3 regions of the Streptomyces sp. RLA131 genome follow, and region 1 is predicted to be linked to each of the others. Evidence: riboswitches for the same ligand, from Rfam matches in the RefSeq annotation. Region 1 holds a riboswitch; each other region holds the start of a gene.

The links. Region 1 has a riboswitch for cobalamin ahead of RWE79_RS31400 (CbtB domain-containing protein). Riboswitches for the same ligand answer to the same signal wherever they lie in the genome.
Region 2: another riboswitch for cobalamin. It lies ahead of RWE79_RS09760 (cobalamin biosynthesis protein); the one in region 1 lies ahead of RWE79_RS31400 (CbtB domain-containing protein).
Region 3: another riboswitch for cobalamin. It lies ahead of RWE79_RS25790 (ribonucleoside-diphosphate reductase subunit alpha); the one in region 1 lies ahead of RWE79_RS31400 (CbtB domain-containing protein).

What each region holds. Positions count from the first base shown of each region.
Region 1 covers NZ_JBWDOQ010000002.1:6,727,977-6,737,754, reverse strand. Annotated here, with positions in the region: gene RWE79_RS31425 (Rv2578c family radical SAM protein) at 1-227, shown strand, start outside; gene RWE79_RS31420 (ArsR/SmtB family transcription factor) at 218-979, opposite strand; gene RWE79_RS31415 (phosphotriesterase family protein) at 1,045-1,920, opposite strand; gene RWE79_RS31410 (N-acetyltransferase family protein) at 2,014-2,574, shown strand; gene RWE79_RS31405 (CbtA family protein) at 2,511-3,272, opposite strand; gene RWE79_RS31400 (CbtB domain-containing protein) at 3,304-3,522, opposite strand; cobalamin riboswitch at 3,559-3,690, opposite strand; gene RWE79_RS31395 (histidine phosphatase family protein) at 3,717-4,292, shown strand; gene RWE79_RS31390 (HEAT repeat domain-containing protein) at 4,337-4,849, opposite strand; gene RWE79_RS31385 (3-hydroxyacyl-CoA dehydrogenase family protein) at 5,201-6,979, shown strand; gene RWE79_RS31380 (TetR/AcrR family transcriptional regulator) at 7,065-7,844, shown strand; gene ccrA (crotonyl-CoA carboxylase/reductase) at 8,274-9,611, shown strand; gene RWE79_RS31370 (protein meaA) at 9,611-9,778, shown strand, end outside.
Region 2 covers NZ_JBWDOQ010000002.1:1,923,872-1,933,649, forward strand. Annotated here, with positions in the region: gene RWE79_RS09745 (NAD(P)/FAD-dependent oxidoreductase) at 1-683, shown strand, start outside; gene RWE79_RS09750 (inorganic phosphate transporter) at 969-2,228, shown strand; gene RWE79_RS09755 (hypothetical protein) at 2,242-2,439, shown strand; cobalamin riboswitch at 2,598-2,725, shown strand; gene RWE79_RS09760 (cobalamin biosynthesis protein) at 2,780-3,772, shown strand; gene RWE79_RS09765 (cobyric acid synthase) at 3,769-5,280, shown strand; gene cobN (cobaltochelatase subunit CobN) at 5,277-9,032, shown strand; gene RWE79_RS09775 (putative cobaltochelatase) at 9,100-9,778, shown strand, end outside.
Region 3 covers NZ_JBWDOQ010000002.1:5,437,446-5,447,223, forward strand. Annotated here, with positions in the region: gene RWE79_RS25765 (tetratricopeptide repeat protein) at 1-964, shown strand, start outside; gene def (peptide deformylase) at 1,054-1,701, shown strand; gene RWE79_RS25775 (sulfite exporter TauE/SafE family protein) at 1,733-2,476, shown strand; gene RWE79_RS25780 (DUF397 domain-containing protein) at 2,495-2,770, opposite strand; gene RWE79_RS25785 (ribonucleotide-diphosphate reductase subunit beta) at 2,894-3,907, opposite strand; gene RWE79_RS25790 (ribonucleoside-diphosphate reductase subunit alpha) at 3,907-6,342, opposite strand; adenosylcobalamin-variant (AdoCbl-variant) riboswitch at 6,451-6,548, opposite strand; gene RWE79_RS25795 (GNAT family N-acetyltransferase) at 6,608-7,093, opposite strand; gene RWE79_RS25800 (hypothetical protein) at 7,131-7,301, opposite strand; gene RWE79_RS25805 (helix-turn-helix domain-containing protein) at 7,394-8,356, shown strand; gene mctP (monocarboxylate uptake permease MctP) at 8,483-9,778, opposite strand, start outside.

The DNA of each region.
Region 1 (9,778 bases):
CGGACGGGGCCTACGCACCCACCTGGTACCAGCGGCGCGTCACGCGCCAGGTCAACGAACTCGCCACCGAGTACGGCATCGGCCCGGGCCGGCCGCCGGCGGCCCACCGCGCCGAACCGCAGCCGGGGCCGGGGCGGGAGCAGGGGCCGCGGCCGGGGCCGGAGCGGGGGCCGGAGCAGGGGCCTCCGGAGCGGCCGGAGCCCACGGAGCTGATGCTTCAGGTGTAGAGCAGCGAGCCCGGGGTCGTCAGCAGCTCGCCCGTCTCCAGCCAGGTCTTCAGACCGGAGAGGATCATCGGCCAGCCGCCGTACAGCTCCTCGTTGGCGCCCTCGCGCAGGTGGTCATGGGTGACGACGAGCCGGCAGGAGTCACCGACGGGCTCGATCTCCCAGGTCACGCGCGACGTGCCCTCGCTCTTCACGTCCTCGCTCCACAGCGCCACCATGCTCTGCACCAGCCGGCGCGGCGGGTCGACCTCCAGCAGCTCCCCCTCACCCAGTGGCCCGGGGGCTCCGGGGGCTCCCATCTCGTAGCGCGCGCCGGCCTTCCACTCCGGGGTGACGACGCCGGCGCCGAAGTTGTACTTGCTGCGGATGTCCGGGTCGGTGATCGCCTCCCAGAGACGCTCCGGGGTGGTGCGGATGTAAATCTCGAAGATCTTCTCCATCGGACTCTCCAGTCGGCTCTTGAGGCCGCTGAGCGCGGCGGCCCAGGGTTCCGCGTACTTGCTCACCCACCGGTCGTGGACCAGCCGGATGGGGACCGGGTTGAGGTGGTGCAGCTTCTCGCGGCCGCGCCGCCTGGTCACCACCAGGCCGGCTTCCTCCAGCTGGCGCAGGTGCTTCATCACAGCGAACCGCGAGATGTCGAAGCGCGCCTCCAGGGCGCTCAGCGTCTGACCGTCCTCCAGGAAGAGCGCGTCCAGCAGACTCCGCCGGGTCGGGTCGGCGAGGGCCTTGAACACCGCGTCCTCCTGCATACCCCCAAAAATAGGTGACCCTTTGGTCACATGTCAACGCCCGGGCGGTCCGGCGTGTCAGTGACTCAGTGGCGCAGCGCGAATGCGCGGGCCGCGTTCTCCGTCAGGATCCGCGAGACGGTCCGCTCCCCCAGCTCACGTTCGACGCGCGGCCGCACCCCGCTGAGCAGGTACGGAACCCCCAGGGCGGACCGCACCGTGGAGTCGCCGCCGAGCAGCAGCCGGTCGGTGTGCCCGGCCTCCGCCAGGGCGGTCAGGCAGTCGAGCAGCCGCCAGTCGGTGGCGTGGTTGGCCCGCGAGGGACCGTCGAAGGCCAGGAAGGCACCCGCCTCGGCCGCCTCGCGGTGGACGCGGATGTCGGGGAAGCGGTTGAGATGGCCCAGGATCACGGCGTCCGGCGCCACCCCGAGGTCCCCGCAGAGCAGGCCGAGGACGTCCGCCGCCCCGGTGCCGCCTTCCAGGTGGACGCCGATGGGCGCGCCCGTCGCGTGGTGGGCCTCGGCAGCCGCCGTCATCGTCAGGCGGGCGTGCCCGTCCAGGCCGTGGTAGCCGCCGGCGACCTTGATCAGGCCGGCCGGCAGCTCCGCGCGGGTCAGCTCCGCCACGAACAGCCCGGCCAGCCGGTCCCGTACGTCCCCGAGCAGCTCCGCGTCGTAGTGCACCGCCTGGTGGAGCCCCGTCGCCGCGATCACATGGACCCCGGACGTCTGCGACAGACGTGCCAGCAGGGCGAGTTCGCGGCCCATCCCGTACGGCGTCCACTGCGCGACGGCCGTCCCGCCCAGCGCCCGGAAGTCCCGCAGTTCGGCCTCCGCCGCCACCGGGTCGTCCCGCTCCTGGCCGGGCAGGAGCGGCGAGCGCAGAAAGAGGTGGTCGTGCGCGTCGCAGACCCCCAGCCCGGCCGCCGGGATGTCGCCCAGCAGCGTACGAACGGTGCTCATCTCCTCGGCCTCCAGGATCCGCGGCACATTCGCCGTCCCGGAGGTTACCCGGACCGCCGTCCGGCGGCGGGCCGCTCTCCGTAGGGTGGGCCCATGCTGCGTGTGCGACCCATGACGGAGACGGACATCGACGCCGTGGCACGGATCCGGGTGCGGGGCTGGCAGACCGCCTACGCGGGGATCGTGCCGCAGACGTATCTGGACGCGATGAGCGCCGAGCAGGACGCCGCCCGGCGGCGGGAGTTCTTCGCGCGGACGAAGTCGGCGGGGCGGGTGGAGAATCTGGTCGCCGTCGAAGATGGCGAGGACGGCGCGGCAGTCGAGGACGGCGTCGTCGTGGGCTGGGCGGCTCACGGCCCCTACCGGGGCGAGGCCGCCGGGCCGCGCGACGGGGAGCTGTACGCGCTGTACGTGCGCCCCGACCGGATCGGCCGGGGCGTGGGCCGCGCCCTGACCGGCGCGGTCCTCGGATCCGCCGCCACCCGGGGAGTCGTACGGCTACGGCTGTGGGTGCTGGCCCGCAACGCGCCGGCCCGCCGCTTCTACGGCAGGGCCGGCTTCACCGAGGACGGCGCGACGCAGCAGGAGGACTACGACGGCACGCCGCTGACGGAGGTTCGCTGCTCGCGGGCGACGCCGGCGGGCCGGGGCTGAAGGACCCGGTCCGCGAGTTCGCCGAAGACCAGGCCGAAGGCGGTCCACAGGGTGAGCTGGATGGCCAGGGCGGCCAGGCGGTACTGCCAGAGCAGCGTCGCGGAGAAGTCGCCCGGCACCTCGTTGACGGCCGGCAGGAAGGCGTACGCGAGCCCGACGGCCAGGACGAAGAAGGCACCGGCGGCCAGGGTGGCGTACCAGGTGCCCAGCCGCGGGGCGAGCCGCTTGCCGAGGATGACGGCGGCGACCGCCAGCAGCACCCCGAGCAGCATCATCAGGAAGTACAGCAGGGTGCGTTTGCCGATGGTGTCGGGGTCGCCGACGGACGGCGGGTTGGCCGGGTACTTCAGGAACGGCACGAGGTAGACCGCGACGAGGGCGGCGCCGGCCAGCAGCAGGGCGGTCGCGCGCGGGCCGAAGCGGCCGATCCGGCCGAGGGCGAAGCAGAAGGCGAGGGCGGCGATGCCGCCCAGCGCCACGCCGTAGACGAGAACGCCGGTGGCCAGGCCCGCGGTGGACTGCAGGGTGCGGCTGACGATCTCCATCTCGTGTTCGTGGGAGTGGGATTCCTCGTACGCGATGGCGGCATCGACCCTCGGCTCGCCGAGGAGGTACGCGACGACGAAGGCGAGGACACCGGCGGCGAGGCCGGCGAGCATGCCGCGTACGAGGAGGTTTCTGACGGTGGCACCGTTCACGGTGTTCACGAGCTGTCTTCCCCTCGCAGGATCAGTGGCAGGGGAAGCCGAGCAGGTGACGGCCGTCGTGCACCCACTCGTGCACGTTCTCACCGGAGAGCAGGGAGGTGGCGCCCTGTTCCGCGCCGACGAAGTAGAGCAGCACCAGCATCAGTACGCCGAAGAAGACGGCCCAGGGCAGGATGGCCCGGATCGGCAGGGTGACGGGGCTGGCGGGGGCAACGGTCGGCGGAGCGACGGACTGTGCCATGGCGGGACCTCCTGGGGAACTCGCGTCCCAAATGTTGTTGGAGCTCGGGACGACGGCGTCGGGTCTGACTTGCCTCACGGCTTACAGTGGCGCGACCGTGCCGGATTCTCACCGGGCTTCCGTTGTGCCGTCGTCAATATCGACGTGACCGTATCGCGAACCGGCCACCTGGGCCAAGAGCGCATGGAGGGCGCATGACCTGTCGGCTGACCCTGATCTCACCGGCGTTGAGCGCGGGCCTGCGCGAGGCCCGCTTCGACGACGACCGGCCGCTCGACCCCGCGGGGGCCCGGCGGGCGCGCGCCGCGGCGGGCGCGGTGCCGGCCGCCGACGGTGCCCTGACCGCCGCCTCGGCGCGCTGCCGGGAGACGGCGGCGGCCCTCGGCCTGAACGCCGCCGCCGCGCCCGGGGAGTTGGCCGGGTGGGCGATGGGCCGCTGGCGGGGCCGGACGCTGGCGGAGGTCACGGCCGCCGAGCCGGAGGGCGTCGCGGCGTGGCTGACGGACCCGGCGGGCGCGCCGCACGGCGGGGAGTCGCTGCTGGCGCTGTGCGACCGGGCCGGTGGCTGGCTGGACGGTCCCGGCCCGGCGGGCCGGCTGCTGGCGGTGGTCGAGCCGGAGGTCGTACGGGCCCTGGTGGTACGGGCGTTGGGGCTGCCTCCGCAGGCCTTCTGGCGGCTCGACGTGCCGCCGCTGACCGCGGTGGAGCTGACCGGCCGGTCGGGCCGGTGGAACCTGCGAGCGGGCCGGCCGCTCGACCTGCGGGCCTAGCCTGCGGCCGCCGCTTGTCCGCGATCGCGGGACCGGCTGAACACTCAGTCGCCGGACCGGCTGGTTTGCAGCCGGGCCAGCGCGGCCACGGCGGCCTCCCGCAGGCGGGTGTCGTCGCAGGCCGCGCGGAGCAGCGGCTCGGCGCCGGGGTCGGCCAGTTCGCCCAGCCCCTCGGCGCAGGCGAGGGCGACCCGCCAGTACGGGGTCGCGGGCTCGGCCAGCAGCCGGCGCAGGGTTCCGGTCAGCGCGGGCACGGCTTCCGGCGCCCGCAGCGCGACCAGCAGCCGGATCGGCGGGGCCGCGTAGGCGACCCGGAGCGGATTGGTGGCGAGCGCGGCGGCGGCGCGGGCGGTGCGCGGGTCGGCGAGGCGCGCCAGGGCGCGGGCGGCGATGTCGGCGAGCCCGGGGTCGCGGTAGTTGAGCAGCATCACGAGGGTCTCGAAGGCGCGCGGGTCACCGGCTTCGGCCAGGGCGACGGCGGCGTCCAGCCTGGTGGCGAGGGTCTGCCCCGGCTCGGTGAGCGTGGCGGCGAGTTCTTCCCGTAAGGGGGTGTCCACCGGCACACCCTATGCCGTGCGCCACGGCGCCCTCTTTCCTGCCCTCCCGGCCCTCTTCCAACCCTCTTTCCGCTCATCTGTCAGCGAGCCAAATCACATGGGCGCAGGGGTGGCGCGTAGGTTACTGGCCGGTTACTCTCGATCCACGTACCCAGCGGCCGGTGACGCAGCCGCTGAGTGCAGCCGTTGTCGGTTCGGCGCCATCGCGGCGCGGCCCCGGGACAGGGCCCGCCATTCCTCAGTTCACGTGTGGGCACGCCTACCCGCGTACACGCCCCGCGGTTCCACCCAAACTCCGCACCCGTGCGCGCCGCGCGGCGCGACGGGACCCTCAGCACCTGGAGTCCCGCGATGGACCGTCCCCTTCTCATAGCTGTCATCGGCCTCGGCACGATGGGCAGCGGCATCGCCGAGGTCATGGCCCGTGCGGGCCACGAGGTCATCGGCATCGACACCGCCCCCGACGCCGCCCGCCAGGCCGTCGAGACCCTGGAGGCGAACACCGCCCGCGCCGTGCGACGCGAGCGGATCACCGAGCAGGAGCGCACCGCCACCCTGGCCCGCTTCCGTACCTTCCCCGAGCTGCGGGCCGCGGCCGACGCCGACCTGGTCATCGAGGTCGTCACCGAGAACTTCGACGTCAAGCGCGAGGTCTTCACCGCGCTCGACGCCGTCGTCAAGCCCGGGGCGATCATCGCCACCGGCACCAACGCGCTGTCCGTGACCCGGCTGGCCTCGCACACCTCGCGTCCGGACCGGGTGCTCGGGCTGCACTTCTTCGCCCCGGCCCCCGCGATGAAGCTGGTCGAGGTGGTCTCCACCGTCCTGACCTCGCCCGAGACCACGCAGACGGTCACCGAGCTGGTCAGGGCGCTGGGCAAGGAGCCGGTGCCGGTCGGCGACCGCCCCGGGTTCATCGCCGACGGGCTGCTCTTCGGCTACCTCAACCAGGCCGCCGCGATGTACGAGGCCCGGTACGCCACCCGTGAGGACATCGACGCCGCGATGCGGCTGGGCTGCGGGCTGCCCATGGGGCCGCTGGCCCTGCTCGACCTGATCGGCATCGACACCGCCCGTACCGTCCTGGAGGCCATGTACGAGGCCTCCCGCGACCGGCTGCACGCCCCCGCCCCGGTGCTGGGGCAGCTGGCCTCCGCCGGGCTGCTGGGCCGCAAGTCGGGCCGCGGCTTCTACACCTACGAGGCCCCCGGCAGCGCCACCGTGGTGGCCGACACCGAGACCCCGCGGCCGGACGGTGCGCAGGGGGTCGGCCGGCCGGTGAGCAGGGTCGGCGTGGCCGGCTCGGGCACCATGGCCACCGGTATCGCCGAGGTCTTCGCCAAGGCGGGCTACCAGGTCGTGCTGGCCGCCCGCACCCAGGACAAGGCCGACCGGGCCGCCGCCCAGCTCGCCAGGTCCCTGGACCGGTCGGTGGCCAAGGGCCGGCTCACCCAGGAGCAGCGGGACAGCGCCGTCTCCCTGGTCTCCGCGGCCGGCTCGCTGGACGCGTTCGCGGATGTGGACCTGGCCGTGGAGGCCGTCGCCGAGGACCTGGCGGTCAAGCAGCAGCTCTTCGCGACCCTGGACAAGGTGTGCCGCCCCGGGGCGGTGCTGGCGACCACCACGTCCTCGCTGCCGGTGATCGCCATCGCCTCGTCCACGTCCCGCCCGCAGGACGTGATCGGTATGCACTTCTTCAACCCGGCCCCCGCGATGAAGCTGGTCGAGGTGGTCCGTACCGTCCTGACCGGCGACGACGTCCACACCACCGTCCGGGAGGTGTGCGCGAAGGTGCGCAAGCACGCGGTGGACTGCGGCGACCGGGCCGGCTTCATCGTCAACGCGCTGCTGTTCCCGTACCTGAACAACGCGGTGAAGATGGTGCAGGAGCACTACGCGACGGTCGAGGACATCGACGCCGCGATGAAGCTGGGCGGCGGCTACCCGATGGGACCGTTCGAGCTGCTGGACGTGGTCGGGCTCGACGTCTCGCTGGCGATCGAGCAGGTGCTGCACAAGGAGTTCCGCGACCCGGGGCTGGCCCCCGCGCCGCTGCTGGAGCACCTGGTGTCCGCCGGCTGCCTGGGCCGCAAGACGGGCCGCGGCTTCCGCGAGTATGCACGGCGCTGACCAGCACCCGGGCAGCGGCACCGGCTGGGGCGGCCTCCTCGGGCCGTCCCGGCGTGCCGGGCCCGCGATGCAGTACGGTCCCCATATGGCCCAGCCCGTCAAGTCCGCCCGTACCTCGTCCGCCACCGCCCAGCGCCACCGGGTCCGCCAGGATCTGGCGGCGGCCGCGATGCACCTGTTCGCGACCCAGGGCTACGAGGCGACGACGGTCGACGAGATCGCGGCGGCGGCCGGGGTCGCACGGCGTACGTTCTTCCGGCACTTCCGCTCCAAGGAAGAGGCGATCTTCCCCGACCACGACGACACGCTCGTCCGGGTCGGGGAGGTGCTGGAGTCCGCCGAGCCGCACGAGCACCCGCTCGACACGGTGTGCCGGGGCATCACGGAAGTGCTGCGGATGTACGCCGAGTCCCCCGAGGTCTCCGTCGAGCGGTACCGGCTGACCCGGGAGATCCCGATCCTGAGGGAGCGCGAGATCTCCTCGGTGGCCCGCTACGAGCGGCTCTTCACGCGCTATCTGCTGGGCCATTTCGACGAGTCCGCCCACCGGGACGGCGACGACGACCCGCTGCTGGCGGAGGTCGCCGCCTCGGCGGTGGTCGCCGCCCACAACCACGTCCTGCGCCGCTGGCTGCGGGCCGGCGGCAAGGGTGACGTCGAGGCCCAGCTCGACCACGCCTTCGACGTCATCAAGGACACCTTCGGCACCGGCATAGGCGGTGGCCGGGCCCTGGGCCGGGCGGCCTCCCCGGTGGCCGCCTCCACGACGGGTGAGGTCGTCATCGCCGTCGCCCGTACGGACGCCTCCCCGGCCGAGGTCATGCGGACCATCGAGAAGGCCCTCAAGGGCGACGCCGGCGCGTAGCCGGCCCCCTCTCACACGGCCCCTTCACACCCGCGCCAACCCGCGCGGAACACCCCCTCATCCGGGCGCACCGGACCCCGATACCGCTCAGGTGTGACGTACGCGTGCCATCTGCGCGAAATATTTGGCACGCAGTGTCTTGCCGGGTGGCACCGCGTGCCATAACGTTGGGGGCACCTCCCGGCGCGAGCCGGGGGAATGTCCGGGCGGACGGTATGCAAGATCTGCCGCACTCCGTCTGTCCCCAAAGGCCCGGACGCCTGCGTCACAGGCATCCCCGGACTGCGTCCGGGGGCATCAGCAACGCGCCACCGCGCGCCCTGGCCCGTCCCGTGCGACCGTCACGGAAAAGCATCACCGCCGAACCGACGGCACCACCACGCAAAGCAAGAGCATCCCGACTTCGTCGCGCTTCGCCGGAGGCCCACCGTGAAGGACATTCTTGACGCGATTCTCGCGTCGGACAGCACTGCCGCCGATTTCGCGGCCCTGCCGCTCCCCGAGTCGTACCGCGCCATCACCGTCCACAAGGACGAGGCCGGCATGTTCGAGGGCGTGACCAGCCGCGAGAAGGACCCGCGCAAGTCACTGCACCTGGACGACGTGCCGGTCCCCGAGCTGGGGCCGGGTGAGGCGCTGGTCGCCGTCATGGCCAGCTCGGTCAACTACAACAGCGTCTGGACCTCGATCTTCGAGCCGGTGTCCACCTTCGGCTTCCTGGAGCGGTACGGAAAGCTCTCCCCGCTCTCCAAGCGGCACGACCTGCCGTACCACATCATCGGCTCCGACCTGGCGGGCGTGGTGCTGCGCACCGGCCCGGGAGTGAACGCCTGGAAGCCGGGCGACGAGGTCGTGGCGCACTGCCTGTCGGTCGAGCTGGAGTCGGCCGACGGCCACAACGACACGATGCTCGACCCGGAGCAGCGGATCTGGGGCTTCGAGACCAACTTCGGCGGCCTGGCCGAGATCGCGCTGGTGAAGTCCAACCAGCTGATGCCCAAGCCCGGGCACCTCAGCTGGGAGGAGGCCGCGGCCCCCGGCCTGGTCAACTCCACCGCGTACCGGCAGCTGGTGTCCCGCAACGGCGCCGGCATGAAGCAGGGCGACAACGTCCTGATCTGGGGCGCGAGCGGCGGCCTGGGCTCGTACGCGACCCAGTTCGCGCTGGCCGGCGGGGCGAACCCGATCTGCGTGGTCTCCTCCCCCCAGAAGGCGGACATCTGCCGCAGCATGGGCGCCGAGGCCATCATCGACCGCAACGCCGAGGACTTCAGGTTCTGGAAGGACGAGCACAACCAGGACCCCCGCGAGTGGAAGCGGCTCGGCAAGCGGATCCGCGACCTGACCGGCGGCGAGGACGTGGACATCGTCTTCGAGCACCCGGGCCGGGAGACCTTCGGCGCCAGCGTGTACGTCACCCGCAAGGGCGGCACCATCGTCACCTGCGCCAGCACCTCCGGCTTCAACCACGAGTACGACAACCGCTACCTGTGGATGAGCCTGAAGCGGATCGTCGGCTCGCACTTCGCCAACTACCGCGAGGCGTGGGAGGCCAACCGCCTCATCGCCAAGGGCAAGATCCACCCGACCCTCTCCCGGACGTACACCCTGGAGGAGACCGGCCAGGCCGCGCACGACGTGCACCGCAACGTCCACCAGGGCAAGGTCGGGGTGCTCGCGCTGGCCCCGCAGGAGGGGCTCGGCGTGCGCGACGAGGAGAAGCGGGCCAAGCACATCGACGCGATCAACCGCTTCCGGAACATCTGATGACAGGCCGCCAGAAGGACCGTCCGTGGCTGATGCGGACATACGCCGGGCACTCCTCCGCGGAGGAGTCCAACGCCCTGTACCGGCGTAACCTCGCCAAGGGCCAGACCGGCCTGTCGGTCGCGTTCGACCTGCCGACGCAGACCGGCTACGACCCCGACCACATC
Region 2 (9,778 bases), 4.8 Mb from region 1:
GGTTCACCGCCTCGGTCAAGGGCCAGAAGCGCACCTGGCTGCCGATGAACTCCTCGATGATCGCGACCGAGCCGCTGCCGGAGAGCGTCTGGCGGACCATCGGCTGGGAGGGCCGCGAGACCCTCGGCGACATGGCGCACGCCTACATGTACGCGCAGCGCACCGCCGACGGCCGGATCGCGCTGGGCGGCCGCGGGGTGCCGTATCGTTTCGGCTCCCGCACCGACAATGACGGCCGTACGCAGGCCGCGACCGTCGAGGCACTGCGCGAGATCCTGGTCCGCTTCTTCCCGGCGACCGCCGGGGTGGCGATCGACCACGCCTGGTCGGGTGTGCTGGGCGTGCCGCGCGACTGGTGCGCCACGGTCGAACTGGACCGTTCCACGGGGCTCGGCTGGGCCGGCGGCTACGTCGGCAGCGGGGTCGCCACGGCCAACCTGGCGGCGCGGACCCTGCGGGATCTCGTACAGCTCGACTCGGGGCAGGGGCACGGCACTTCGCTGACCGCGCTGCCGTGGGTGGGGCACCGGGTGCGCAAGTGGGAACCGGAGCCGCTGCGCTGGATCGGGGTGCACGGGATGTACGCGGCCTACCGGGGCGCGGACCGCCGGGAACTGGCCGGGCGCAGCAGCGAGACGGACCGGGTCGCGCAATTCGCCGACCGGGTCTCGGGACGGCACTGAGCGCACCGCGCGGGCCCCTCCGGGACGGCCTCCCCGGAGGAGCCCGGGGAGGCCGTCCCGGAGGGGCCCGGGGAGGGACCCGGGGGCGGGTGGTGGGCGGGTGTTCCGGGCCTGCCGAAAAGGCGGGCAATCCGGACGATTCCCCAGGTGGACAGGGGCCTTTCAGGAGCCCTTACCACCCCTCGCCGGAGCCGGCACCGCTCGGCCGTCCGGCGTTCACCTTCCGTTCACCCAGGGTCCGTACGGTCGCCACGCCACTGTCGGATCAAACGATTGCCTGGGTACATGGAACACATCACGCTCCTGATCGGAATCGTGATCGTCACCGCTCTCGTGTTTGACTTCACGAACGGTTTCCACGACACCGCCAATGCGATGGCCACCACCATCTCCACTGGCGCACTCAAGCCCAAGACGGCGGTGGCCATGTCCGCCGTACTGAATCTTGTCGGTGCCTTCATCTCCGTCGAGGTCGCCCTGACCATCTCCAAGGGCATCATCGACGAAAGCGCGGGCGTCCAGCCCGAAGTGATCTTCGCCGGCCTGGTCGGCGCGATCCTGTGGAACCTGCTGACCTGGTACGCCGGACTCCCCTCCAGTTCCTCCCACGCCCTGATGGGCGGCCTCATCGGCGCCACCGTCGCCTCCGTCGGCCTCGCCGGGGTCAACGGCGGGGCGGTCGCCGAGAAGGTGCTCATACCGGCCATCGCGGCCCCGATCGTGGCCGGCCTCGCCTCACTGCTGGCGACCCGCCTCACCTACCGGATCGGCCGCGACACCGACCCGAAGGCCACCGCCAAGGGCTACCGGGCCGGGCAGGTCGCCTCGGCCGGCCTGGTCTCGCTGGCGCACGGCACCAACGACGCGCAGAAGACCATGGGCGTCATCACCCTCGCCCTCGTCACCGGCAAGGTCATCGCCCCGGACGCCAACCCGCCGCTGTGGGTCATCATCTCCTCCGGCATGGCCATCGCCATGGGTACCTTCATCGGCGGCTGGCGCATCATCCGCACGATGGGCAAGGGCATCACCGACATCCAGCCGCCGCAGGGCTTCGCCGCCCAGACCGGCGCCGCGGCCGTGATCCTGGCCTCCTCGCACATCGGCTTCTCGCTCTCCACCACCCACGTCGTCTCCGGCTCCGTCATGGGCGCCGGCCTCGGCCGCAAGGGCGGCGTCGTGCGCTGGGGCACCGCGGGCCGGATGCTCGTCGCCTGGGCGCTGACCCTGCCGGCCGCCGGCCTGGTCGCCGCCGGCGCGGCGCTGCTGGCCGGCCGGGGCGACTGGGGCATCGCGGTGGTCGCGGTACTCGCGGCCGCCGCCTGCGCGACGATCTGGGTGGCCGCGCGGCGCAAGCCGGTGGACCACACCAACGTCAACGCCGCCGACGCCGAGGAGCCGCCCGGCATCGTCACCACGGCGATCGCCGTCGTCACCCCGCCGCCGGCCGGCCCCGGCGCGACCGCCGCCGGTGCGGCCGACGGTCTGACGGCCACCATCCCGGCACCGGCCCCGGTCGCGCCCGCCGTCCAGCCCACCATCTGAGGAACGGAGCATCATGCACATCGACTGGGCAGCCCTCGGCTCCGTCTTCGGCGTCAGCCTCGCCGTCACCGTCGGACTCGTCGGCCTCTTCACCCTCGGCATCGTCGGACTCACCAAGGAGGGTGCGGCAGTCGCCCGCACCGGCGCGTACGCCGCCTTCGCGCTGTGCGCGGGCGCGGTCGGGTACGGCATCTTCCTGATCGTCGCCTGACCCTTCGCCACGTACGCCGAGCGGGGCACGGACCTGGTCCGTGCCCCGCTCGTTCATGCCTCCATGTGTGCATTCACACATCTCCCTTCGCAGGTCAAGGGGTGAGTTGACGGCATTCGCGGCACGTGGTGGAGTTGCGGTGCCAAACGGCGGCAGGAGAGGAAGTCCGGTGAGAATCCGGCGCGGTCCCGCCACTGTCACCGGGGAGTGCGCCTCCGCACGTGGTCACGGCTCGTACGACGAGCTGGAAGGCCGGGGGTGCGCCGATCCGGGAGCCAGGAGACTCTCACCGCCGGTCACGTCGAACCAGGGCGCGGACCCTGAGTGAGGACATCAGCAGATGCCGCGTGCCCACACGTACGGCGCTGTGCTCGGCTTCGCCGCCGACCGCGCGTTCGGCGACCCCCGGCGCGGTCATCCCGTCGCCGCCTTCGGACGACTCGCGGGCTCCCTGGAACGCCGGCTGTGGCGTGACCACCGGGGCCGCGGCGCACTTCACACGGCTCTGTGCGTAGGCGGCGCGGTGGCCGCCGCCGCGGTGACCGCCCGGGCCGTACGGTCCTCCGCGACCGCCTCCGCCGGGCTGACGGCCGCCGCCACCTGGGCCGTGCTCGGCGGGACGTCGCTGGGCCGGGAGGCACGGGCGGTGGGCGCGGCGCTGGAGGCCGGTGATCTGGCCGCCGCCCGGGAGCGGTTGCCCCATCTGTGCGGGCGCGACCCGCAGTCCCTGGACGAACAGCAGATCGCGCGGGCGGTCGTGGAGTCCGTCGCCGAGAACACCTCCGACTCCGTCGTCGGCGCCCTGGTCTGGGGCGCCCTCGGCGGCGTCCCCGGGCTGGTGGGCTTCCGGGCCGTCAACACCCTGGACGCCATGGTCGGTCACCGGTCGCCCCGACTGTGGCGGTTCGGCTGGGCGTCGGCCCGGCTCGACGACGTGGTGGGCTACCCGGGCGCGCGGCTCACCGCCGCCCTCGCGGTACTCGCCGGACCCGACCCGCGCGGGGCTTGGCGCGCCTGGCGTACGGACGGCCCCAAGCACCCGAGCCCCAACGCGGGGCCCGTAGAGGCGTCGTTCGCGGGGGCGTTGGGGGTACGGCTGGGCGGAACCCTGGCCTACGGGGGAAGGACCGAGCACCGGCCGGTGCTCGGCGCGGGGAACCGGGCCGTGGAGATCGGTGACATCGAGCGGGCGGTGCGGCTGTCGCGGCGGGTGAGCCTGCTGGCGCTGGGCGTCGCGGTGGCCGCCCGGGCGGCGTTCGGCCGCCGGCCCGCCGCCTCCGGCCGGGCCGTCTCCCGCCGGGCCGCCCGCACCCCGGCGGGAGCCTGCGCATGAGCGGCGGGGCGCTGCTGGTGGCCGGGACCACCTCCGACGCGGGCAAGAGCGTGGTGACCGCCGGGATCTGCCGGTGGCTGGCGCGGCAGGGCGTCCGCGTCGCGCCGTTCAAGGCGCAGAACATGTCGCTGAACTCGTATGTGACCCGGGAGGGCGCCGAGATCGGGCGCGCCCAGGCCATGCAGGCGCAGGCGGCACGTGTGGAGCCGACCGCGCTGATGAACCCGGTGCTGCTCAAGCCGGGCGGCGACCGCACCAGTCAGGTCGTGCTGCTCGGCAGGGCGGTGGGCGAGATGAGCGCCCGGGGCTACCACGACGGCAGCCGGGGGCGGTTGCTGGAGACGGTGGTGGGCTGTCTGGAGGAGCTGCGCGGGCAGTACGACGCGGTGATCTGCGAGGGGGCGGGCAGCCCTGCGGAGATCAATCTGCGGCGCGGCGACATCGTCAACATGGGGCTGGCGCGTGCGGCGCGGTTGCCGGTGGTCGTGGTCGGGGATATCGACCGGGGCGGGGTGTTCGCGTCGTTCTTCGGGACGACGGCGCTGTTGAGCGCGGAGGACCAGGCGCTGGTGGCCGGTTACATCGTGAACAAGTTCCGGGGGGATGTGTCACTGCTGGAACCCGGACTGGAGATGCTGCGCGGGCTGACCGGGCGGCCGTTCTACGGAGTGCTGCCGCACCGGCACGGCCTGGGCATCGACGAGGAGGACGGGCTGCGCATGTCGCGGCACGGGACCGTGCGCGAGGCCGGCACCGCCGCCCCGTACGGCGAGGACGTGCTGCGCGTGGCGGTGGCCGCGGTGCCGCTGATGTCGAACTTCACCGATGTGGACGCCCTCGCGGCCGAACCCGGCGTCGTGGTGCGCTTCGTGGACCGCCCCGAGGAACTCGCGGACGCCGACCTGGTGGTGGTGCCCGGCACGCGCGGCACCGTGAAGGCGCTGGAGTGGCTGCGGCAGCGGGGCCTGGCTCAGGAGATCGCGCGCCGCGCGGCGCAGGGCCGGCCGGTGCTGGGGATCTGCGGCGGTTTCCAGGTGCTGGGCGAGTCCATCGAGGACGAGGTCGAGTCGCGGGCCGGGACCGTCGACGGGCTGGGGCTGCTGCCGGTGCGGGTGCGGTTCGCCGCGGACAAGACACTGGCCCGCCCGGTCGGCACGGCGTACGGGGAGCGGGTCGAGGGGTACGAGATCCACCACGGCGTCGCCGACGTGCGCGGCGGCGACGAGGCGTTCCTGGACGGCTGCCGGGTCGGGGCCGTGTGGGGCACGCACTGGCACGGCTCCCTGGAGAGCGACGGCTTCCGGCGTGCCTTTCTGCGCAGGGTGGCCCAGGCGGCGGGGCGGCGGTTCGTGCCCGCGCCGGACACCGCCTTCGCCGCGCTGCGCGAGGAGCAGTTGGACCGCCTCGGCGATTTGATCGAGGAGCACGCAGACACCGCCGCGCTGATGCGGCTCATCGAGGACGGCGCACCCGCCGGCCTCCCGTTCATAGCCCCGGGGGCACCGTGAGCACCGTACTTCTGCTGTCGACCGCCGACACCGATCTGCTGGCCGCGCGGGCGTCCGGCGCGCCGTACCGGATCGGCAACCCGACGCGGGTGGACACCGCCGACGAGCTGCCCGCCCTGCTGGAGGGCGCCGGCATCGCCGTCGTACGGCTGCTGGGCGGCAAGCGGGCCTGGGAGGACGGCCTGGCCGCGCTGCGCACCGCCGGGATCCCGACGGTGCTGCTGGGCGGCGAGTCGGTGCCGGACGCGGAGCTGATGGCGGAGTCGTCGGTGTCGGCGGGCGTGGTGGCCGAGGCGCTGCGCTATCTGGTCGAGGGCGGGCCGGAGAACCTGCGGGAGCTGGCGCGCTTCCTGTCGGACACGGTGCTGCTGACCGGCGAGGGCTTCGAACCGCCCGCGTCGATGCCGGACTTCGGGGTGCACGGCTCCTACGCGTACCAGGAGGGCCGCCCGACCATCGGCGTGCTCTTCTACCGGGCGCACGAACTGTCGGGCAACACCGGCTTCGTCGACACCCTGTGCGAGGCGATCGAGGCGAAGGGCGCCAACGCGCTCCCGGTGTACTGCGGTTCACTGCGCGGCGTAGCCGAGATGCAGCGCAGGGTGGGGGCCGGGAGCGAGGAACGAGCGGACGGCACCCGCCCGCAGCGGAGTCGAGGCGAAGCGGGCACGACAGAACCGCGGGACGGGGAGGAGGGGTTGTACGCGCTGCTGGGGCGGACGGACGCGATCGTCGCCACGGTGCTGGCGGCGGGCGGGACTCGGGCCTCGGACGCGTCGGCCGGCGGGGACGACGAGGCGTGGGACGTCGGGGCGCTGGCGGAGCTGGACATTCCGGTGCTCCAGGGGCTGTGCCTGACCTCCTCGCGCGCGGCGTGGGACGCCTCGGACGCCGCGCTGTCCCCGATGGACGCGGCGATGCAGGTGGCGATCCCGGAGTTCGACGGGCGGCTGATCACGGTCCCGTTCTCCTTCAAGGAGCAGGGCGCGGACGATGTACCGGTGTACGTCGCCGATCCCGAGCGGGCGGCCCGGGTGGCCGGGATCGCGGTGCGGCACGCGGCGCTGAAGTACAAGCCCAACGCCGACAAGCGCCTCGCGCTGGTCTTCACCGCCTACCCGACCAAGCACTCGCGGGTGGGCAACGCGGTGGGCCTGGACACCCCCGCCTCGGCGGTACGGCTGCTGGACGCGCTGCGCGAGGCGGGGTACGGCGTCGACGCCTACCCGGACAACGGTGACGAGCTGATCCACCGGCTGATCGCAGCCGGCGGTCACGACGTGGAGTGGCTGACCGAGGAACAGCTCGCCTCGGCCCCGGCGCGGGTGCCGCTGGCCGACTACCAGCGGTGGTTCGCGACCCTGGACCCCGGGCTGCGCGAGGGGATGCTGGAGCACTGGGGCGAGCCGCCGGGCGGCCTGTACGTGGACGGCGAGGACATCGTGCTGGCGTCGCTGCAGTTCGGCAACGTCGTGATCATGATCCAGCCGCCGCGGGGCTTCGGCGAGAACCCGATCGCGATCTACCACGACCCCGACATGCCGCCCTCGCACCACTACATGGCGGCGTACCGGTGGCTGGAGCTGTCCTTCGGCGCGGACGCGATCGTGCACCTGGGCAAGCACGGCACCATGGAGTGGCTGCCGGGCAAGGGCCTGGGGCTGTCCGCCGGCTGCGCGCCCGACGCCGTGCTGGGCGAGCTGCCGCTCGTCTACCCCTTCATCGTCAACGACCCCGGCGAGGGCACCCAGGCCAAGCGGCGCGGGCACGCCACCGTCGTGGACCACCTGGTGCCGCCGATGGCGCGCGCCGACTCCTACGGCGACCTGGCGAAGCTGGAGCAACTGCTCGACGAGTACGCCCTGGTGTCCGACCTGGACCCCACCAAGACGCCGGCTGTGCGCAGCCAGATCTGGACGCTGGTGCGGGCCGCCGAGCTCCACCACGACCTGCATGTGGACGACCAGCCGGACGACGACGCGTTCGACGAGTTCGTCATGCACATCGACGGCTGGCTGTGCGAGATCAAGGACGTCCAGATCCGTGACGGCCTGCACATCCTCGGCGGCGGCCCGGTCGGTGAGGCGCGGGTCAACCTGGTGCTGGCGGTGCTGCGTTCGGCGCAGGTGTGGGGTGGTGTCGGCGGGGCCCTGCCGGGGCTGCGGGCGGCGCTGGCCGCGTGGTTCGGGCTGGAGGAGAAGGCGCTGCTGGCCGAGCCGGGCGCCCGGGTGGAGGTGCCGGCCGCGCTCACCTCGCTGGCCGGGGGACCTGCGCGTACCGGCTCGGACGCGGTGGACCTGCTGGAGACGCTGGCCCGGCGGCTGGCCGAGGCCATGGAGGCGGGCGGCTGGGCGACGGGCGCGGCCAAGGACGTGGTGGCCGAGGTCGTCGGCGCCGACGTCCCGGAGGCGGTGCGGGTGCTGGAGTTCGCCGCCGACGAGGTCGTGCCGCGGCTCGCCCGCACGACGGACGAGATCGACAACGTGCTGCGGGCGCTGCGCGGCGGTTATGTGCCCGCCGGGCCGTCCGGTTCGCCGACCCGCGGCCTGGTCAATGTGCTGCCGACGGGCCGCAACTTCTACTCGGTCGATCCGAAGGCGATCCCCTCCCGGCTGGCCTGGGACGTCGGCACGGCGCTCGCCGACTCGCTGCTGGCCCGTCATCTCGCCGACACCGGTGCGTATCCCAGGTCCGTGGGCCTCACCGTCTGGGGCACGTCCTGCATGCGCACGCAGGGCGACGACATCGCCGAGATCCTCGCCCTGCTCGGCTGCCGTCCCGTCTGGGACGACGCCTCGCGCCGCGTCACCGGTTTCGAGGTGGTGGGCCTCGACGAGCTGGGCCGGCCCAGGATCGACGTGACCGTGCGCATCTCCGGTTTCTTCCGGGACGCCTTCCCGCACGTGGTGTCCCTGGTGGACGACGCCGTCCGGGCGGTGGCCGAGCTCGACGAGCCCGCCGACCGCAACTACGTACGGGCCCACGCCGACGAGGACACCGCCGCGCACGGCGACCGGCGGCGTGCCACGGCCCGGATCTTCGGCTCCAAGCCGGGCGCGTACGGCGCCGGGCTGCTGCCGCTGATCGACGCCCGCAACTGGCGCAGCGACGCCGACCTGGCCGAGGTCTACGCGGTCTGGGGCGGCTACGCCTACGGGCGCGGGCTGGACGGCCGCGCCGCGCGGGGCGACATGGAGCAGGCCTTCCGGCGGATCCAGGTCGCGGCGAAGAACGTGGACACGCGCGAGCACGATCTGGTCGACGCCGACGACTACTTCCAGTACCACGGCGGCATGGTGGCCATGGTGCGGCATCTGACGGGGGTCTCCCCCGAGGCGTATGTCGGCGACAGTGCGATGACCGACCAGGTCAAGACGCGCACGCTCGGCGAGGAGACGCACCGGGTCTTCCGTGCGCGGGTGGTCAACCCGAAGTGGATGGCGGCGATGCGCAGGCACGGTTACAAGGGCGCCTTCGAGATGGCCGCGACCGTGGACTACCTCTTCGGGTACGACGCGACGGCGGGTGTGGTGGACGACTGGATGTACGAGCGGCTGGCCGCCGAGTACGTCTTCGCCCCGGAGAACCGGGAGTTCATGCAGAAGTCCAACCCCTGGGCGCTGCGGGGCATCAGCGAGCGGCTGCTCGAAGCGGCGGAGCGCGGGCTGTGGGCGGAGCCTCGGCCGGAGACCCTGGACCAGCTGCGGGAGACGTACCTCCAGCTTGAGGGCGATCTGGAGGGTGACGCGTGAGCGCGGCGCCGTCGCCGGGCGCGGACGGACTGCCCCAGCCCTGTTCGCTTCGTATCAAGGAGGCCCTGTGAGCACCCCCTATCCGTTCAGCGCGATCGTCGGGATGGACGATCTGCGGCTGGCGTTGCTGCTGAACGCGGTGTCCCCCGCCGTCGGCGGTGTGCTCGTACGAGGGGAGAAGGGCACCGCCAAGAGCACCGCCGTGCGGGCGCTGGCCACGCTCATGCCGGAGGTGGACGTCGTCGCGGGGTGCCGGTTCAGCTGTGATCCGCAGGCGCCGGACCCCGCGTGCCCGGACGGGCCGCACGCGCGCACGCCGGGGGTCGCCAGGCCCGCGCGGATGGTGGAGCTGCCGGTCGGGGCGTCGGAGGACCGGCTGGTCGGCGCGCTGGACATCGAACGGGCGCTGTCGGAGGGCGTGAAGGCCTTCGAGCCGGGTCTGCTGGCGGCGGCCCACCGGGGTGTGCTGTACGTGGACGAGGTGAACCTCCTCCACGACCATCTGGTGGACCTGCTGCTGGACGCCGCCGCGATGGGCGCCTCCTATGTGGAGCGCGAGGGGGTCTCGGTCCGCCACGCGGCGCGTTTCCTGCTGGTCGGGACGATGAACCCGGAGGAGGGCGAGCTGCGGCCGCAGCTGCTCGACCGGTTCGGGCTGACCGTCGAGGTGGCGGCGTCCCGGGAGACGGACGAGCGGGTCGAGGTCGTCCGGCGCAGGCTGGCGTACGACGAGGACCCGGCGGCGT
Region 3 (9,778 bases), 1.3 Mb from region 1:
GCCCTCCGCCACGTGGCGGCAGGCGACCGACCGCGCCTTCACGCTGATCGGCGACGGGCGGTACGAGGACGCCGGCGCCCTGCTGACGCGCGCCGCCGACCTGGAGCCCTGGCTCTCGGAGTCCTGGTACAACCTGGCCCTGCTGCACAAGTTCCGCCACGACTGGGAGCAGGCCCGCACCGCGGGGCTGCGCGCCGTCGCGCTGCTCGACCGCGCCCCGGGCGCCCCCGACTGGTGGAACGTCGGCATCGCCGCCACCGCCCTGCAGGACTGGCCGCTGGCCCGCCGCGCCTGGCAGGCGTACGGCCTGCGCACGCCCGCGGCCGAGGCGGGCGCCGGGGCGCAGGGGCCCCTGGAGATGGAGCTCGGGAGCGCCGCCGTGCGGCTCTCCCCGGAGGGCGAGGCCGAGGTCGTCTGGGGCCGCCGGATCGACCCGGCCCGGATCGAGGTGCTGAGCATCCCGCTGCCGTCCTCCGGTCGCCGCTGGGGCGAGGTGGTCCTGCACGACGGCGTTCCGCACGGTGAGCGCGCCACCGCCGACGGCGCCTCGTATCCGGTGTTCGACGAGATCGAGCTGTGGGCGCCGTCCCCGGTCCCCACCTGGCTGGTCCTGCTCGAAGCCGCCACCGAGGCCGACCGTGACGCGCTGGAGCGGCTCGCGGCCGACGCCGGTTTCGCGGCCGAGGACTGGTCCTCGTCGGTGCGCCTGCTGTGCCGTACGTGCTCCGAGAGCCGGATGCCCACCGACGACGGCTCGGGCTCCGACGCCTCCCGGGACCCGCACGACCACAGCGAGCCCGGCCATCCCGGCCACCTCAGCCACCGCAGCGCCGGCTCCCTGTGGGTGCCCGAGCGCGAGTGCGGCATCGCCGCGCCGGACGGGCTGGTGCGCGGGCTCCTGGACAGCTGGGTCGCCGACAGCCCGGACACCCGGGACTGGCGCGATCTCGAAGAGGTCTGCTGAGCCGGGAGCTCCGCAGGCCCCTCCCGCCAGGCCTTGCCCGTACCCTTAATGGCTCAAGGACGAAGCCCCAGGAAGGCGTACGGCACACCATGTCGCAGCAGGACACCGCGCAGCAGGACCAGGACCAGACGTCTCCGGAGTCGGAGTTCACCGACGACGTCACGGACGCCGAGGCCCGCGAGGCGGCGCACCGGGCCCGTGGCACCGCGCGTCCGATCACCGTCGTCGGCAACCCGGTGCTGCACCACCCGTGCCGGGCCGTCACCGACTTCGACGCCGCTCTCGGGCAGCTCATCGACGACATGTTCGCCAGCCAGCGCGCCGCCGAGGGGGTGGGTCTGGCCGCCAACCAGATCGGCGTCGACCTGCGTGTCTTCGTCTACGACTGCCCCGACGACGACGGCGTCCGCCACGTCGGCCATGTCGTCAATCCCGTCGTCGACGACATCCCGGCCGGCCGGCGGGTCCTGGACGACGGTGACGAGGGCTGCCTGTCCGTCCCCGGCGCCTTCGCCGAGCTGCCGCGCCCCGACCACGCGGTCGTGCGCGGTCAGGACCTTCACGGCAACGACATCGTCGTCCGGGGCAGCGGCTTCTTCGCCCGCTGCATCCAGCACGAGACCGACCACCTCAACGGCTACCTCTACATCGACCGGCTCTCCAAGCGGGACCGCAAGGACGCCCTGCGGCAGATGGAGGAGTCCACCCCGAGGTACGAGACCGTCCCCAACGACTGAGGCCGAGCGGGCACGTGATGAGGTGGGGTCCGTGACCGGACTCAGCCTTTTGGAGATATCCGCCCTGCTCGTGGCCGCCCTGCTGGTCGGTTTCTCCAAGACCGCCATCAGCGGCGTCAGCGCCGTCAGCGTCGCGCTCTTCGCCTCGGTGCTGCCCGCGCGCGAGTCGACGGGCGCGCTGCTGCCGCTGCTGCTGGTCGGTGACGTGGTCGCGGTCCGCGCCTACCGGCGGCACACCGACTGGCCGGTGCTGCTGCGGCTGCTGCCGTCGGTGGTGGTGGGGGTGCTGGTGGGGGCGGTCTTCGTGGCCCGGGTCGACGACGTGGTCATGCGGCGCACGATCGGCGCCTTCCTGCTCGCCATGGCCGTCTACCACGTCTGGCGCCGCCGCCGTCCGGTCCCGGACGACGTGTCGGGCCGCCCCCGGCACGGCCGGGCGTTCGTCTTCGGGCTGCTGGCCGGTTTCACGACGATGGTCGCCAACGCGGGCGGCCCGGCGATGTCCCTCTACCTGCTGTCGTCGGGCATCGGCATGCTCGGCTTCCTGGGCACCGGCGCGTGGTTCTTCTTCCTCGTCAACCTGTTCAAGCTGCCCTTCAGCGTCGGCCTGGGGCTGATCGACGGGGAGTCGCTGGTGCGCGACGCCTGGCCGGCCGCGGCGGTGCTGGCCGGCGCCTGGCTCGGGCGGATCTGCGTCCACCGCATCGACCAGGCGCTCTTCGAGCGCCTGGTCCTGCTCTTCACGGTGCTGGCCAGCGTGAATCTGCTGCGCTGAACCACCGGCGGTCGACCGTCAGATGTCGAACTCGCCGTCGATGGCGCCGAGTCGGAACGCCTCCCACTCGGCCGGGGTGTAGCGCAGTACGGGACCTTCCGGCTCCGCCGAGTTGCGCATGGCCACGGCGCCACCCTCCAGGAAGGCCAGTTCGACCTGGCCCTCCGCGGGATCGCCGCCCGCGCCGACCCAGGCCGCGCCGGAGATGTCCATCGCGTACAGCGCTTCCTTCTCGGCCTCCTTGCGGGCTGCGATCTCCGCGGCGCTCTCCTGCTGTTGCGTCTGCTCGGTCATGTCGGGATCCTCCCCGTCCGGTGGCCCTCCGGTGGCCGTCCGACGCCAGGGTAGCCGCCGCCTCCGCCGCTGCTCGTACGACGGCGGAAGGCGACCGCATACGACCGAAGACAACCGAAGCCGTCAGAATTCGTCGTCGAAGGAGACCGATCCTTCGACGGCCACCTGGTAGGCGGAGGCGCGCCGTTCGAAGAAGTTGGTCAGCTCCTGGACGTTCTGCAGCTCCATGAAGGAGAAGGGGTTCTCCGAGCCGTAGCGGGCGGGCAGACCGAGGCGGACGAGGCGCTGGTCGGCGACGCACTGCAGGTACTCGCGCATGGAGTCGGTGTTCATACCGGGCAGACCCTCGCCGCACAGGTCCTGCGCGAACTGGAGCTCGGCCTCGACGGCCTCCTCCAGCATGGCCGTTACCTCCTTGGCCATGTCGTCGTCGAAGAGGTCGGGCTCCTCCCGGCGGACGGTGTCGACGACCTGGAAGGCGAAGTCCATGTGCATGGACTCGTCGCGGAAGACCCAGTTGGTGCCGGTGGCCAGGCCGTGCAGCAGGCCGCGCGAGCGGAACCAGTAGACGTAGGCGAAGGCGCCGTAGAAGAACAGGCCCTCGATGCAGGCGGCGAAGCAGATCAGGTTGAGGAGGAAGCGGCGGCGGTCGGCCCTGCTCTCCAGGCGGTCGAGCTTCTCGACCTCGTTGATCCACTTGAAGCAGAACTGCGCCTTCTCACGGATGGAGGGGATGTTCTCCACCGCGTCGAAGGCGGCGGTGCGCTCGTCCGGGTCGGGGAGGTAGGTGTCCAGCAGGGTCAGATAGAACTGGACGTGGACGGCCTCCTCGAAGAGCTGGCGGGACAGGTACAGCCGCGCCTCGGGGGAGTTGATGTGCTTGTAGAGGGTCAGCACCAGGTTGTTGGCCACGATCGAGTCGCCGGTCGCGAAGAAGGCGACCAGCCGGCCGATCATGTGCTGCTCGCCGGGGGAGAGCTTGGCGAGGTCGGTGACGTCGGAGTGGAGGTCGACCTCCTCCACGGTCCAGGTGTTCTTGATGGCGTCGCGGTAGCGCTCGTAGAAGTCCGGGTAGCGCATGGGGCGCAGGGTCAGTTCGAAGCCCGGGTCGAGCAGGTGCTTGGTGGGGGCGGACATTACTGGCAGGCCTCGCAGGACTCGGGGTTCTCAAGGGAGCAGGCGACCGCGTCGGGATCGGCGGCGACCTGCGCGGGCACCGTCGCGCGGGCCGACTGGGCGATCCGGGTCGCCGGGCGGGAACGCAGGTAGTAGGTGGTCTTCAGGCCCTGTTTCCAGGCGTACGCGTACATCGAGCTGAGCTTGCCGATGGTGGGCGTTTCGAGGAAGAGGTTGAGGGACTGCGACTGGTCCAGGTACGGGGTGCGGGCCGCCGCCATGTCGATCAGGCCGCGCTGCGGGATCTCCCAGGCGGTGCGGTAGAGGGCGCGGACGTCCGCCGGGATCCAGTTGAAGCCCGCCACCGAGCCGCTTGCCTCGCGCAGCGCCTCGCGGGACTGGGTGTCCCAGACGCCGAGCTTCTTCAGGTCCTCCACCAGGTAGGAGTTCACCTGGAGGAACTCCCCGGACAGGGTCTCGCGCTTGAAGAGGTTGGAGACCTGGGGCTCGATGCACTCGTACACCCCGGCGATCGAGGCGATGGTGGCGGTGGGGGCGATGGCGAGGAGGAGGGAGTTGCGCATGCCGGTCTTCGCGATGCGCGCGCGCAGCGCGTCCCAGCGCTCCGGCCAGCTCACGGTCACGCCGTAGTGGTCGGGGTGCAGGACGCCCCGTGCCGTGCGGGTCTTCTCCCAGGCGGGCAGCGGACCACTGCGTTCGGCGAGGTCCGCCGAGGCCTCGTACGCGGCGAGCATGATCCGCTCGGAGATCCGGGTCGAGAGGGCCTTCGCCTCGGGCGAGTCGAAGGGCAGGCGCAGCTTGAAGAAGACGTCCTGGAGGCCCATCGCGCCCAGGCCCACCGGGCGCCACTTGGCGTTGGAGCGGCCGGCCTGGTCGGTCGGGTAGAAGTTGATGTCGACGACGCGGTCGAGGAAGGTGACGGCGGTACGGACCGTGGCGTCCAGGCGCTCCCAGTCGATCGAGCCGTCGCTGACGAAGGAACCGAGGTTCACCGAGCCCAGGTTGCAGACGGCCGTCTCCTGGTCGTCCGTGACCTCCAGGATCTCGGTGCACAGGTTCGAGGAGTGGACGACCGAGCCCGGCTCGGCGGTCTGGTTGGCGGTGCGGTTGGCGGCGTCCTTGAAGGTCATCCAGCCCTGGCCGGTCTGGGCCAGGGTGCGCATCATCCGGCCGTAGAGGTCCCGTGCGGGGATGGTCTTCTGGGCCAGGCCGGCCGCCTCGGCCGCGCGGTAGGCGGCGTCGAACGCGTCGCCCCACAGGTCCACCAGTTCCGGGACGTCGGCGGGGGAGAAGAGCGACCATGTGCCGTCGGCGTCGACGCGGCGCATGAACTCGTCGGGGATCCAGTGCGCCAGGTTGAGGTTGTGCGTACGGCGGGCGTCCTCGCCGGTGTTGTCGCGCAGCTCAAGGAACTCCTCGATGTCGGAGTGCCAGGTCTCCAGGTAGACGGCGGCGGCGCCCTTGCGCCGGCCGCCCTGGTTCACCGCGGCGACCGAGGCGTCGAGGGTCTTGAGGAAGGGGACGATGCCGTTGGAGTGGCCGTTGGTGCCCCGGATGAGGGAGCCACGGGCCCGGATGCGGCTGTAGGACAGGCCGATGCCGCCGGCGTGCTTCGACAGGCGGGCGACCTGGTGGTACCGGTCGTAGATGGAGTCCAGCTCGTCCAGCGGGGAGTCCAGCAGGTAGCAGGAGGACATCTGGGGGTGCCGGGTACCGGAGTTGAACAGGGTGGGCGAGCTCGGCAGGTAGTCCAGACGGCTCATCAGGCCGTAGAGCGCGGCGACTTCGTCCAGCGCGCGCACCGTGTGGTTCTCGGCCAGGCCGGAGGCGACCCGCAGCAGGAAGTGCTGCGGGGTCTCGACGACCTGACGGGTGATGGGGTGCCGCAGCAGGTAGCGGCTGTGCAGCGTGCGCAGGCCGAAGTAGCCGAAGCGGTCGTCGGCGCCTTCGGCGAGAGCCTGCTCGATCAGGGCGTCCAGCCGGGCCGCGTGGGTACGGACGAACTCGGCGGTGCCGTCGGCGATCAGGCCCTCGCGGTGGCCCACGGCGATGGAGGAGGTGAAGGACGTGACGCCTTCGCCGGCCGCCTCGTCGGCGATGGCCAGGGTGAGCAGCCGGGCGGCGAGCCGGGAGTACTGGGGGTCCTCCGAGATGAGGCCGGCGGCGGCCTCGGTGGCCAGCGTGCGCAGTTCGGCCTCGGCCGCGGCCCGGTCGGCATGCGGCGACCGGCCCCGCAGCGCGGCGGCGGCCACCCGGCCGGGGTCGGTGTCGGGGAGGTCGGCGGTGAGTTCCGTCAGGGTGCGCAGCAGGGTGCTGCCGGCTGAAGCGGGTTCCGCGTTCGGTGCGACGGGCGCGATGGTCACGTGTGCTCTCTCCCTCGTACGGCGGCGACGCGACGAGGGAATGGCGGGGCGCACGAGGGCTGCACAGGGCATGCCGCGGCGCGTCCACCGGCCCAACCCGCGAGGCCCGGACATGACGGCACCCGGGAGGGCTTCGCCGGACCGGTTCGTTCCGGTCCGGGAGGTGTCCCCTTGGGTGCGCTGCCGGCAGGCCATCGGGCTTGCGGGTACGCCTCATGGCGCCCGTACACCGTTGCGGGGCAGCCCCGGAATTTCACCGGATTTCCCTGCGGCGGCAGCGGTGTTGAGCATACATGTAGTGGTGCCTGCCGTCGGCACCCCCAGATGTTGTGTCTCGTTACAAGTCTATGGAATACACCTGCAAGTCGATGCCGGGCACCGGAGACCAGTCCCGCCCGGGGGCGCGGTCGAAACCGAGCCGTCGGTAGAGCCGGTGGGCGCTGTGCATCGAGGGGCTGGTGGAGATGGCGAGCCGGGACATGCCGAGCTTCCGGGCGCGGTCGAGGCAGGCCCGCACCAGTGCCTCGGCGGCGCCCTGGCCCTGGAAGCGCGGATCCACGCCGAGCATGCGGAACTCGCCCTCGCCCTCCCCGGCCACCTCGGTGTAGACCGAGCCGGGGGGTACGAAGGCGACGCTGCCGAGGATGGTGCCCGACGGGTCCGCGGCGACCAGCAGTTCGGTGTGCTCGGCGCGGTGTGTGGCGTCCCGCAGCCGCTCCAGATACGTGTCGCCGTCGGGGAGCACGGGCTCGTACGCCCGTGCGGTGAGATCCCCGACGGCGGCCAGCTCTTCGGGCCGGACCGGGCGGATGGTGATGTCCATGGTTCGAGTCTGACGCACGGGTCTGACAGTGCCGTTCTCAGGCGGTGATTCCCCAGGTCCGCCGGGCGGCCTCGGCCGCGGCCTCGGCGGCCCGCGCGGCCCGGATCTGGCGGTCGATCCGGCGTTCGTGGGCGAGACCCAGGAGAGCGGGGGCGGCGACGGCGAGGGTGAGGGACAGAACCGCTACGAGGGCGAGGTATGTGTTCATGCATCTAATCTCCTCCCTGCGGGCTGCCGCCGGGAGTGGCAGGACTGCCTTGCTCCCTCGAATTCCTGCCAGCTCTCTGGCATGCTCGGAGGATGCTGAAAAACGTGGCCGCGGTACTGCTCGACGGGGTGCACCCCTTCGAACTCGGCGTGATCTGCGAGGTCTTCGGCGTGGACCGGAGCGAACAGGGTCTGCCCGTCTACGACTTCGCGGTGGTCGCCGCCGAGCGGTCGCCCGTCCAGGTGTACGGCGGCTTCTCCATCAACACCCCGCACGGCCTGGACCGGCTGGCCGAGGCGGATCTGGTCGCCGTCCCGGCCGGCTGCGACATGCCGGACAAGGCCGCCTACCCGCCGGCGCTGCTGCTGGCCCTGCGGGAGGCCGTCGACCGTGGCGCGCGGGTGCTCAGCGTCTGCTCGGGGGCCTTCGTGCTGGGCGCCGCCGGGCTGCTGGACGGCCGCGCCTGCACCACCCACTGGCGGCACACGGACACGCTCGCGCACCGCTTCCCGCTGGCCCGGATCGAGCCCGACGTGCTGTACGTCGACGAGGACCCGGTCATCACCTCGGCCGGTACCGCCGCCGGTATCGACGCCTGCCTCCACCTGGTCCGCAAGGAGCAGGGCAGCGCGGTGGCCAACGCCATCGCCCGCCGTATGGTCGTACCGCCGCACCGCGAGGGCGGCCAGGCGCAGTACGTCGAACGACCGCTGCCGCGCAGCCGCTGCGACACGGTCGGCGACGTGCTCGGCTGGATGGAACAGCACCTCGACCGCGAGGTCACCGTCGACGAACTGGCCGAGCGGGCGCACATGGCGCCGCGGACCTTCGCCCGGCGCTTCCAGCAGGAGACCGGGACGACGCCCTACCGGTGGCTGCTCGGGCAGCGGGTACTGCTCGCCCGTGAGCTGCTGGAGGGCACGGACGAGACGGTGGACGCGATCGCCCTGCGGGCCGGCTTCGGCAACGCGGCCACCCTGCGTCACCATTTCGGCCGCTGGGTGGGCACCACACCGCAGGCCTACCGGCGCACCTTCCGGGTGCCGGTCGGATAGGGCGTCGTGCGCGCGGCCGCGCATGCCCCCGGCCGCGCTTGTCCCGGCCGCGCTTGCCCCGGATCGCCGGGCGGCCCGGGAAACCGGCCCGCCCGGCGATCCGGGACGAGGACGAAACGGTGACCGCTAGTGCCCCGCGGTCACCGGCACTTCCGGTTCCACGCCGGGCTCGCCGGCGTCCGCCGTGTAGTCGCCGGGGGAGGTCTCGTCGACGCCCTCGGGGGTCTTCAGGGCGTGCAGGACCAGGGTCAGGGCCACCGCGACCACGGCGTTGAGAACGAACGCCGTGAGGCCGATGTAGCCGATCTGGCCGATGACCGGGATGGTGTCCGAGGAGCCGCCGAAGTGCTTCTGGGCGGGGCTGGCGACGCCGTACGCCTGCCATGTCCCGTAGACCATGCCGACCGCCCAGCCGGCCAGCAGCGCCCAGCGGTGGAACCAGCGGGTGAACAGGCCGCCCACCAGGGCGGGGAACGTCTGCAGGATCCAGATGCCGCCCAGGAGCTGGAAGTTGATGGCGACCGTCTTGTCCATGGTCAGGACGAAGACCAGCGCGCCGACCTTGACCAGCAGCGAGACCAGCTTGCTGACCCTGGTCTGCTGCTCGGGGGTGGCGTCGGGCCTGAGGAAGTCCTTGTAGATGTTGCGGGTGAAGAGGTTGGCGGCGGCGATCGACATGATGGCCGCCGGAACCAGCGCCCCGATCCCTATGGCGGCGAAGGCGACGCCCGCGAACCACGAGGGGAACATGTTCTCGAAGAGCTGCGGGATCGCCAACTGGCCGTTGTAGCCGGTGATTCCCTTGCCGACACCGCTCGCCAGCGCCATGAAGCCGAGCATCGCCAGCAGCCCGAGCATCAGCGAGTACAGCGGCAGCACGGTGGTGTTGCGGCGGATCACGTCCCGGCTGCGCCCGGACAGCACGGCGGTCACCGAGTGCGGGTACATGAAGAGCGCCAGTGCCGAGCCCATCGCCAGCGTTCCGTACGCCCACTGGGCGGTGTCCCCGGGCGCGAGCGCGCCACGCGGCTTGCCGGTGGCCGGGTTGACCTGGGCGTAGGCCTCGCTCGCCTTGCCGAAGATGTCGTCGAAGCCGCCCAGCCGGTACGGGATGTAGATGATCGCCACCGCGATGACGATGTAGATCAGCGCGTCCTTGACGAAGGCGATCAGTGCGGGCGCCCGCAGCCCCGAGGAGTAGGTGTACGCGGCCAGGACACCGAAGGCGATCAGCAGCGGCAGGTCCTTGACGAACCAGTTGTCGGAGGCGCTGCCGCCGACGCCCATCACGTCCAGCACGGCCTGGATACCGACCAGTTGGAGCGCGATGTACGGCATGGTGGCCAGGATGCCGGTGACCGCGACCGCCAGCGACAGTCCCTTGGAGCCGAAGCGGCCCCGGACGAAGTCGGAGGTGGTGAC